2 regions of the Ruegeria sp. O5 genome follow, and region 2 is predicted to be linked to the other one. Evidence: riboswitches for the same ligand, from Rfam matches in the RefSeq annotation. Region 2 holds a riboswitch; the other holds the start of a gene.
What was found. Region 2 has a riboswitch for cobalamin ahead of ACR0M3_RS16960 (hypothetical protein). Riboswitches for the same ligand answer to the same signal wherever they lie in the genome.
Positions count from the first base shown of each region.

Region 1: it holds a riboswitch for cobalamin, as region 2 does, so the genes downstream of both, ACR0M3_RS18590 (DUF4198 domain-containing protein) here and ACR0M3_RS16960 (hypothetical protein) in region 2, are expected to answer to the same signal.

Region 1 covers NZ_JBQERN010000024.1:13,158-18,283, forward strand. Annotated here, with positions in the region: gene ACR0M3_RS18575 (ABC transporter permease) at 1-369, opposite strand, end outside; gene ACR0M3_RS18580 (substrate-binding domain-containing protein) at 477-1,496, opposite strand; gene ACR0M3_RS18585 (ROK family transcriptional regulator) at 1,686-2,876, shown strand; cobalamin riboswitch at 2,998-3,196, shown strand; gene ACR0M3_RS18590 (DUF4198 domain-containing protein) at 3,329-4,114, shown strand; gene cbiM (cobalt transporter CbiM) at 4,121-4,732, shown strand; gene ACR0M3_RS18600 (cobalt ABC transporter permease) at 4,729-5,126, shown strand, end outside.
Region 2 covers NZ_JBQERN010000018.1:8,261-13,386, forward strand. Annotated here, with positions in the region: gene ACR0M3_RS16950 (DNA polymerase III subunit gamma/tau) at 1-1,419, opposite strand, end outside; gene ACR0M3_RS16955 (protein-tyrosine phosphatase family protein) at 1,592-2,104, shown strand; gene ACR0M3_RS16960 (hypothetical protein) at 2,096-2,503, opposite strand; cobalamin riboswitch at 2,594-2,812, opposite strand; gene ACR0M3_RS16965 (alpha/beta hydrolase family protein) at 2,946-3,803, shown strand; gene rsgA (ribosome small subunit-dependent GTPase A) at 3,839-4,867, opposite strand; RNA gene ffs (signal recognition particle sRNA small type) at 5,026-5,124, opposite strand.

The DNA.
Region 1 (5,126 bases), on a different contig from region 2:
CATTCCATAGCGGAAAGTGAATTGCCCCATCACAACCGACGACATCACCATGATGGCCCCAACACTCAGGTCGATGCCTGCGGTCAGGATCACAAGGCTTTGGGCCGCCGCCACGATCCCGACGATCTGAACCTGTTGCAGGATCAATGTCAGCGCAAAGGGCGAAAAGAACTTGGGGCCCAGCAAGACACCAAAGATGACGATTGCAGCGACAAGGACGATCAGCGGGACCAGCGACGGGTTCACATGCAGAAAATGCTGAACCGTTCCGACAAATCCGCGTTGGTGATCGTCAAATTCGGCAACTTGCTCAGGGCTGCCCTTTGCGGCGGTTTCGAAATCGTCGGCTTGTCGTGAAGAATCGGACATGGAACTTCCCCCAAAGCGTCAGGTTTATGACGACTTTAGCAAGGTTTCAGGCGTGTGGGTGGTTTTGATAAGTGGAAGGCCGCGCTGCGGCCTTCCACACGTTCAGCTTAACCCCAGCAGAGGTCCATGCCTTCCTGAACCGAGATGGACTCGACGCCGTCGGCGGCCTTATCCGTCACAAGCGCCACGCCAGTGTCAAAAAAGTCCTTACCGGGTGTGTTCTCGGGTTTCGTCCCTTCGTCCGCCCATTTCTTGACAGCCTCAACGCCCAGCGATGCCATCAGCAACGGGTATTGCTGGGATGTTGCGCCGATGACCCCGTCCGCCACGTTCTGCACGCCGGGGCAACCGCCATCGACGGAAACGATCAGCACGTCATTCTCGCGTCCGATAGCCTTGAGCGCCTCGTAAGCGCCCGCTGCCGCCGGTTCGTTGATGGTGTGCACCACGTTGATCATCGGATCTTTGGCCAGCAGGTTTTCCATCGCGCGGCGGCCGCCTTCTTCGTTGCCAGCGGTGACATCGCTGCCAACAAGACGCGGGTCGTCTTCATCGCCGATCACGTTCGGATCGGCCAGATCAACACCGAACCCCTGCAGGAACCCCTGATTGCGAAGCACGTCCACAGTGGGCTGGCTGACCGCAAGGTCCAACGTGGCGATTTTGGCGTCGTTTGCCGCATCTCCCAGAGTGGCTTTTGCCCATTGTCCGATCAGAAGCCCCGCAAGGAAATTGTCGGTGGCAAAGGTCGCGTCGGCCGAGTCGATAGGCTCAAGCGGGGTGTCCAGCGCAATCACCAGCAGCCCGGCATCGCGGGCCTGCTGCACCGCCGGAACGATGGACGACGTATCCGACGCGGTCAGCAGGATACCCTTTGCGCCATCCAGAATGCAGGTTTCAATGGCCTGAACCTGAGTTTCGTGGTCTCCGTCGACTTTGCCGGCAAAGGCCTTCAGCGTCATGCCAAGCTCTTCGGCTTTGGCGGTCGCACCCTCTCTCATTTTAACAAAGAAAGGGTTGGTATCCGTCTTGGTGATCAGGCAAACGGTTTCACCTTCGGCCATTGCACTGCTTGCCATGGCCGTAACCGCCAGCGCCGTGGCGCCTGCAAGTTTCGCAAGTTTCATCGGTAGTCCTCCCAGTTTTCCCAATGCCCGTCCGGGCATACGTTTGATCGGGCGAAAACCGGCCCGATCGAACGTGAAAACCATCACAAGATTCGAATTTCGAGTCAATAAATAAATCACTCTTAATTATTATTGACAGAAAGGAAGGGTTTCAACATTGTCGTCATGAAGGGGATGGCCGTGTCTGCAATGAACTCTTTGGACAATACCACTGGCGTACGCGAGCCAGATATGCGCGGCACCAACCAAAGTGGAATGCGGGCCCGAAATGAACGGCTTGTCCTGTCACTGGTCCGGCGCCATCAGGCCCTCGCAAAATCTGAAATCGCGCGGATGACCGGGCTGTCGGCGCAGACGGTCTCGGTCATCATGCGCCAGTTGGAAACCGATGGGCTGCTTCTGCGGGGCGAACCGATCCGGGGAAAAGTCGGACAGCCCTCGGTTCCCATGCGCCTGAACCCGGATGGCGCTTATTTCTTTGGGCTCAAAGTCGGGCGGCGCAGTACCGAATTGGTGCTGACGGATTTCCTTGGCAATGTCAGGCACCGTGAGCGGCGGACTTATGATTTTCCGACACCCGAGGCGACATTGAGCTTTTCCAAAGAAAGCCTCGACAAAGTGATGGCGTCACTGTCGCCCGAGGCGCGCAGCCGGATCGCGGGTCTTGGGATTGCGATGCCGTTCTACCTTTGGGACTGGGCGCAGACATTGCAGGTTCCGCAGGAGAAAATGGATCCGTGGCGTGACGCGGACCTGAAAGGCGCGCTGGCCGCAAGCTATGACTTGCCGGTATTCCTGCAGAACGACGCAACGGCCGCCTGCGGTGCCGAGCTGGTCTTTGGCCCTGCGGAAGGTCCACGAGATTTCCTGTATTTCTATGTCGGCTTCTTCATCGGGGGTGGAGTGGTTCTGAACGGCTCCATCTTTTCGGGGCGGGGAAATGCCGGTGCGCTTGGTCCATTGCCTGTGCCGGACGACGCAGGCGGAGTAAAACCATTGATAGATGTCGCCAGTCTTTATGTGCTGGAGCGCGCAGTTGGTGGGAATGCCGAAACAGCCGGCTCAATCTGGGAAACGACACAGCATTGGGACATACCGGAAACCCACCTTGAGAACTGGTTGAAACAGGCGGCGCACGGGATCGCACATGCCATCGTCTCGTCTTGCAGCCTGATCGACTTCGAATCTGTCAAGATTGATGGCTGGATGCCCACAGGCATCAAGGCGCGGCTGGTGGAATTGGTCGAGGTCAAGCTATCAGACATGAACCTGACCGGGCTTGAACGGCCCTTGGTGCAGGTGGGGACGGCAGGCCCGGATGCCCGCTCATTGGGGGCGGCCAGTTTGCCATTGTCGGAAAGATACCTGCTCGAAGGGTAGGTTCATTCCCGAAAAACCCTGACCTGCATCCAAAGCGGATCCGTCGGAAAAAGGGCATCGCCCGCTAAACTTTTTGACAGCCAGCGCAATTGATCGTTGACGGATGCCGAAGAAGTCTGGCAAGCCGCTCGGCATGTCCGGTTCCGGGGCGTGCTCTGGAATCAATAGGGAATGCGGTGCGGGCTTTGGCCCAATTCCGCAACTGCACCCGCAACTGTAAGCGGCGAGCAGGGCTGAAGTGCCACTGGTGTTAATCCGGGAAGGCCAGCCCAACGCTTTGACCCGCAAGTCAGGATACCTGCCGGACATGTGCCTTTGACAAGGGCACTCCTAATCGGCGACGGGATGTGCGTCGGAGCAGGATGCTTGAAAAAGCAGCTTAGCTTGGACGTCCCCGCAGTCAAAACGCATCTCGTACCGGGGTTGGTGCGATGGGACAAGGACGACTATTGATGACCAAGCTGCTTTCCGCAGCCGCTGTGGCGATGGCGCTTCCAGCGATGGCAAATGCGCATTTCCTGCTGGAATACACCGCTGACACCATGATCGACGCACCGGGGAATGTTCCGGTCAAGCTGATCTTTTGGCATCCGTTCTCGAACGGGCATGTCATGGATCTGGACAAGCCGCAGGAATTCTACGTGATCCACAACGGTCAGAAAACCGATCTGCTGGATACCCTGGAACCCGTACGTTTCACCGGCGGCGAAAACGAAGGCGCGGCATTCAAGGGTTATGTTCCCGTCAAACGGTCGGGCGACTATGTGTTGGTTACTGTTCCCCAGCCCTATTATGAGGAATCCGAGGATATCTATATCCAGCAGATCGCCAAGGCATTCCTGAACCGCAATGAACTGCCGACCGACTGGATGAACCCGGTGGGCCTGCCGGTTGAGATCATCCCGCTCAACAAACCAACCAACATCATCGCGGGTTCGACGTTTACAGGTCGGGTTATGGCCGAAGGCCAACCGGTTGCGGGTGCCGAGATCGAGATCGAGTACATGGCCGCAGAACCGGACATGGAAAGCGCGGCCGCTTCCGCCCCGTCGGTCTCGCCGATGCCGGGTGGTGCATTGGTCGCAACTTCGGATGATAACGGGTATTTCACGTTTGGCGTTCCAAAAGCCGGATATTGGGGATTTGCCGCACTCGGCGCCGGTCCCGTGACCAAACACAACGGCAAAGAACTAAGCCAGGACGCGGTCATCTGGATCCGCGCCTGGGATTTGGAGTAACCGTAGATGCACATCGTTGACGGAGCCTTGTCCAACCCGGTCGTGATCGGCGGAGCCGTCGCTGCTGCGGGTGGAATTGCCATGGGCCTCAGGTCGCTGGATCTTGATCGCATCCCCACTGCGGGGGTGCTGTCTGCCAGCTTTTTCGTGGCATCGCTGATCCATGTGCCGATTGGCCCTTCGTCAGTGCATCTGATCCTCAACGGAATGGCCGGGCTTTTGCTGGGCTGGGCCGCATTCCCGGCCCTGTTCGTCGGGCTTTTGCTGCAGGCCGTCTTCTTTGGCTTTGGCGGGTTGACGGTATTGGGGATCAACACCCTGAACATCGCGTTGCCCGCGGTTTTGGCCGGGCTGATCTTTGGCCGCCTGATCGCCCATGGCTCACCTCTGCAAGGTGCGATATGGGGCGGGGTCGGCGGTGCCTTTGCCATCGCCGCTACAACCGGCATGGTTGCGTTTTCACTGGCCTTGTCCGGGGATGCATTCCTGCCAGCGGCCAAGCTTGTTTTCTTTGCACATATTCCTGTCATGGCGATTGAGGCGATCCTGACCGGGTTCGCGGTTTTGCTGGCGCGCAAGGTCAAGCCCGAGCTGTTTGTCAAAGGAGCGGCCGCGTGAGGTACCTGGCGATCATTCTGGCGCTGTGCTGCGCACCCGCACCTGCCTTGGCGCATAAGGTCATAGCCGGAGTGTTTGAATCCGGTGACGCCATCGAAGGCGAAATCGGCTTTTCCAATGGTGACATGGCAAGCGGGGCCGAGGTCATCGTCAACGGCCCGGACGGAGCCGAGCTGGGCCGTATCGTAACAGATGCAGACGGGTTCTTTATCTACACGCCAAACGCGCCGGTGGCCCATACTTTCTTTGCAAACCTTGGTGCCGGGCATGTGGCCGAGGTCACCATGCCCGCTGCGGATGTCGCCCGGATCATGGGCGTTGAAGCGGAACCCGACACCGCGCCGACAAACGCACCTGCCCAGACAGCGGCGGTGCTCAGCGATGAACAACAACA
Region 2 (5,126 bases):
GCGCACGCCGCTTTCCACCTCGACAAGCAGTTTCACATCGCGGTTTGTGCGGATCAGTTCCACCACATGCCCGAAGGTTGGATAGCGGGCCAGGGCCGTCTGTGCATCCTGCGCCAGCGCGGCAACCGGTGCGCCACCCGCGCCGCGCGGGGGCGATGTATAGGCAGGCGGCGGGGTCGCGTTGGATTGCGTTGCCACAGTGGCCTGCCGGGACAGTGACATGCCCCCGCCCGGCCCGCCGGGAGGCGAAGGTGGGACGTCTTGCAGCCGTTTGATCAGCTCTTCGGGGCTGGGCAAATCGGCGACATGCGTCAGTCGGATAACAGCCATTTCGGCGGCCATCATCGCGTTGGGCGCGGCAGAGACTTCCTCCAGCGCCTTCAGCAGCATTTGCCACATCCGGGTCAGAACCCGCATCGGCAAGGCCTCGGCCATGTGCTGGCCCCGTGTGCGTTCGTCGGGGGAAACTGTCGGGTCTTCGGCCGCGTCAGGTGTGATCTTTACGACAGACACCCAATGCGTGATTTCGGCCAGATCGCGCAGCACGGCCAGAGGATCTGCACCTTCCGCATATTGACCGCTCAGTTCAGTGAGCGCCCCTGCCGCGTCACCACGCAGGATCATGTCCATCAGGTCCAGAACCCGTCCACGATCGGCCAGACCCAGCATCGCACGGACCTGATCCGCCGTCGTCTCACCGGCTCCGTGCGAGATTGCCTGATCCAGCAGTGAGGTCGCGTCGCGGGCCGATCCTTCTGCGGCGCGGGTGATCAACGCCAGCGCATCGTCGGCGATCTGCGCGCTCTCCGCCCCGGCGATCTTGCGCAGCAGGCCGATCATGTCTTCGGGCTCGATCCGGCGCAGGTCAAAGCGCTGACACCGCGACAGAACCGTGACCGGCACTTTGCGAATCTCGGTGGTCGCGAAGATGAATTTCACATGTGCGGGCGGTTCCTCGAGCGTCTTGAGCAGCGCGTTGAATGCGCTGGTCGAGAGCATGTGAACCTCGTCGATGATGTAGATCTTGTAGCGTGCACTGGCGGCGCGATAGCGGACACTGTCGATGATCTCGCGGATATCGTTGACGCCGGTACGGCTGGCCGCATCCATTTCCATCACATCGACATGGCGACCTTCCATGATTGCGACGCAATGCTCGCACTGACCGCAAGGCTCGGTTGTCGGCCCTCCGGTTCCATCCGGCCCGATGCAGTTCATGCCTTTGGCGATGATCCGCGCCGTGGTGGTTTTTCCCGTTCCGCGAATGCCGGTCATGATAAAGGCCTGCGCAATCCGGTCGGCCTCGAAGGCGTTTTTTAGGGTGCGCACCATAGCATCTTGACCCACCAGGTCGGCAAAGGTTTCCGGGCGGTATTTGCGGGCGAGAACCTGATAGGCGGGGCTGGGCGTGTCTGTCATGTCTTCTCGCTCGGATTCGGTGCTTCGGCACAGCGTAGTGGCGGCGGCAGTCCGCGTCCACTGTGGGGCGCGATGATTTTTTGTTTCAGAAACGGGCTGGTTTCCAACTAAACTGGTCCAGCGGATTTAATGACTCATTTCTTAAAGAGTATCTTGGGGGAGGACGCACTTCATGTCGCAGCTGGTCATTTTTGCTCTGCAGGTCGGAGGCGGAACGCTTGCCCTTACTTCAATGCCCGGGCGTGGCGGGGATTACGTCGGCGATCTGGATATGATTGCGGCTTGGAAACCGGGCCTTGTGATTTCAATGACGACGGATGTTGAAATGCTTCAGGATGGCGCGCAGCACTTTGGCAGCGACATCCAAAGCCGTGCCAGCCGGTGGGTTCACCTGCCGATCGAAGATTTTGGAGCACCGACGCAGGCGGTTCAGAAGGCCTGGCCAGAGGTCAGCGCCACGGCCCGACATGCGCTGTCGGGCGGTGGCCGGGTTCTTGTGCATTGCCGTGGGGGGTGCGGCAGATCCGGGATGATTGTTCTGCGACTGATGGTTGAATGCGGTGAACGCGCCAGCGACGCACTGGACCGCCTGCGGGCCGTGCGCCCCTGCGCTGTCGAAACCGATGCGCAGCTGGCCTGGGCGTCCCGGATCACCCCGGCACAGGTGGAAGTGGGATCAAGCTGACAGCTGCTGGGGTGCGTAGCCGGTTTTCCGGGGCCGGATCGTTGAAACCTCGATCATGGCGCAAGGCGGGTTCGCGACAATGCCCGAGGGCAGCGTGCTGAATGTAGGTCCGAAGATCAAATCGGCATAGGCATCAAGGTCCCGAATTGCCGTATCAGGGTGCGCCCCGCAGAAAACGCGAACGCTGTCGGATCGCGCTCGGATCGTTGCCATGCACCCTTCCGCGCAATGTGACAGCGCGCTGTTGCCTTCAAATTCGAAATCTTCGCTGGTGGCCGAAACCGCCTGCGCCATGGCTTCGGAAATCGAGCGGGCCAGTCGCGCCAAAGCCGGGCAGGTATTGCCCGTCCGCTGGCACACAGTTGCGCTGTATTCGTGTGACTTTGTCTTCCAGATCATCCTGCGCCCTCCGCGCGTGGTGGGCTGGATATTGGGGCAGGTGGGACAGCATCTCGCTGTCAGGACCTGCCCGGACACCCCGCCCGAGTTTCGGTTTCAGTTCCGATGGCAGGTCTCCTGACTTGCGGGTCATTGCTCTGCCGACCTTCCCAGCCCGTGGGCCAGTGGTATTTCGGCATTACTTACCGCTTACAGTTGCGGGGGCAGTCGCGGACTTGGTTGATATCTGTGTGACCAGACAAACCGCACCGTGTTCCCTTTTCATCCCGACCTCTTGTGGGGGCCGGAAACCATCACACAACCGCTAGCGCCTGATCGCGTTCCGAGTCAAGCCGATCTTTAGGCCGGACGTTTGGTCATGCTGGATGCGGTTTACCTTCCGGCTTAGTGTCGTCGGCATCGAAGGCAGGCAAACCGATTTTTTCAGCGAAAGCCGGGGATCATGTTGGATACGGAACAGACAGTGTTGATCGAAGATTTCCGCTTTCCGTCCGGGTCTGTGACCTTGTCGGCGCGGCTGTACCGGCCAGTGGGTGAGCCGGACACGGTTATCGTGCTGAACAGTGCCACGGGTGTGCCGCGTGACTATTATCAACACTTCGCACGATGGCTTGCTACCGAGCGGGGGATAGCTTGCCTGACCTATGACTATCGGGACTACGGGCTTTCTTTGGTCGGCCGCCTGAAAGACGCAACTGCAACTATGGCGGATTGGGCGTTGATCGATATGCCTGCGGCGCGGGCCGAGATGCGCAGGCGGTTTCCTAAGGCGCAGCAGTGGACCATCGGCCATTCGGTCGGTGCGATGCTGGGGCCAGTGCAGCCGGATATCGACCAGATCGACCGCATGATCGGTGTGTGTTCGGGGCTGGTGACTTTGAAAGATCACCCATGGCCCTATCGGGGGTTGGCAGGGCTGTTCTGGTATGGCCATGCACCGTTGATGGTACGGGCGCTTGGGTATCTGCCCGGCAAAGCAATCGGGTTTGGTTCGGACCTGCCCGCCTCGGTCTACTGGCAATGGCGCAAATGGTGTACAGCTCCTCTTAGCTACGTTCCCGAGATCGGGCAGAATTTGCCTGATGCGCATTGGGGCAGTTCTGGAACACCTGTGGATCTGTTCACCTTCGAAGATGACCAGATGGCTCCGCCCGAGGCAGTTTGGCGCCTTGCCGATCTGTACGGCCCCGAGGCCAGACGCCACCTTCTGAAGCCTGCCGAATTCGGACTGCCGGAAATAGGCCATATCGGAGCATTTGCCCGTCGCAATGCAGCGGTCTGGCCGCGCCTGATCGCCTGATCAGACGCGACGCAGGTTTTCCTAACACCTTGCGGTTATGGCCGTTTGCGAAGCTTCTTGTCCTGCATGACACCGCGCACCATCTTGCCGAACGCCTTGTCCCGCGCCCGCGATTGGGCAACGGTTTCCGAGTTTCGCTGATCTTCGCGCCGCAGCTTGCGCCAACGGTCCAGCCGGGTCGGGTCAAGTACGCCTTCGCCGATTGCGTTCTGCACGGCACAGCCGGGCTCGGTCTCGTGCTGACAATCCGAAAAGCGACAGCTTTGGCCAAGCTCCGTGATGTCCGAGAACACGTTGTCGATCCCGTCCTGAGCGTCCAGCAAACGCAATGCGCGCATTCCCGGCGTGTCGATCAGCCAGCCACCGTTACCCATCCTGTGCAACGCGCGCACCGTTGTCGTGTGTCTGCCCCGCGCGTCGTCTTCGCGAATTCCAGACGTGGCGAGGTTTTGATCCGTCATGGCGTTACTGAGCGTCGTTTTACCCACGCCCGACGACCCGACCAGCGCGCCGGTCTGGCCTTTGGGGCACCATGCCAGAACCTTTTCGACATCTGCCGGGTCCAGCGCATTGACCGCCAGCACCGACAGAAAAGGGTCCAGAGATTGCACTTGTCCCGAGAAACTGCCGGGGTCATCCGACTGGTCAGCTTTCGTCAGGACAACGACCGGATAACATCCGGCCTGATGCGCCAGCGCCAGATAACGTTCCAGTCGGGGAAGGTTGAAGTCCGCATTGCACGAGCTGACGATGAACAAAACATCGACATTGGCGGCAATCAGTTGGGTTGCGGCACCTGTACCGGCAGCTCTGCGTTGCAGCAGGCTGCGCCGGTCCAGAAGGTGGCGCACGCGGTATTCGGCGTCCGCAAGAACCCAATCCCCGACGGCATATGAACCGGTCGGATTATCCGGTGTCAGCAAAGGGATTTCACCATTCGGGCTCAGCCCGATCAGACGGTCCCGATGAACCGATGCGATACGAAAGGGCGTGTCAGAAGGAAAAGCCGCGTGTTGCGCGGCAAAGTGAGAGGACCATCCCAGGTCCGAAAGCGTATAAGACATTTATCTGCCTGTTTTCAGAAACAGCAATGCCAACGGATGGCAATCGCGCATCCGCAGGTCGTGTGTTCAGGCAGTCCGGTGATTCCGGTGAATCAGAACCAGTCTGCCCGAAGGGTTTTCACTACAATCATAAAGCCCTCCTGCGGCTGTGGTTCACGAAGTGAGAGGTTGGACATCGACCCAAGCGGGGCTCGTTGTGGCTGCTTCCTTCCGGACCTGACCAGGTTGGCGAGGCGCTCGCCCGCGCCAACCTCTCGAG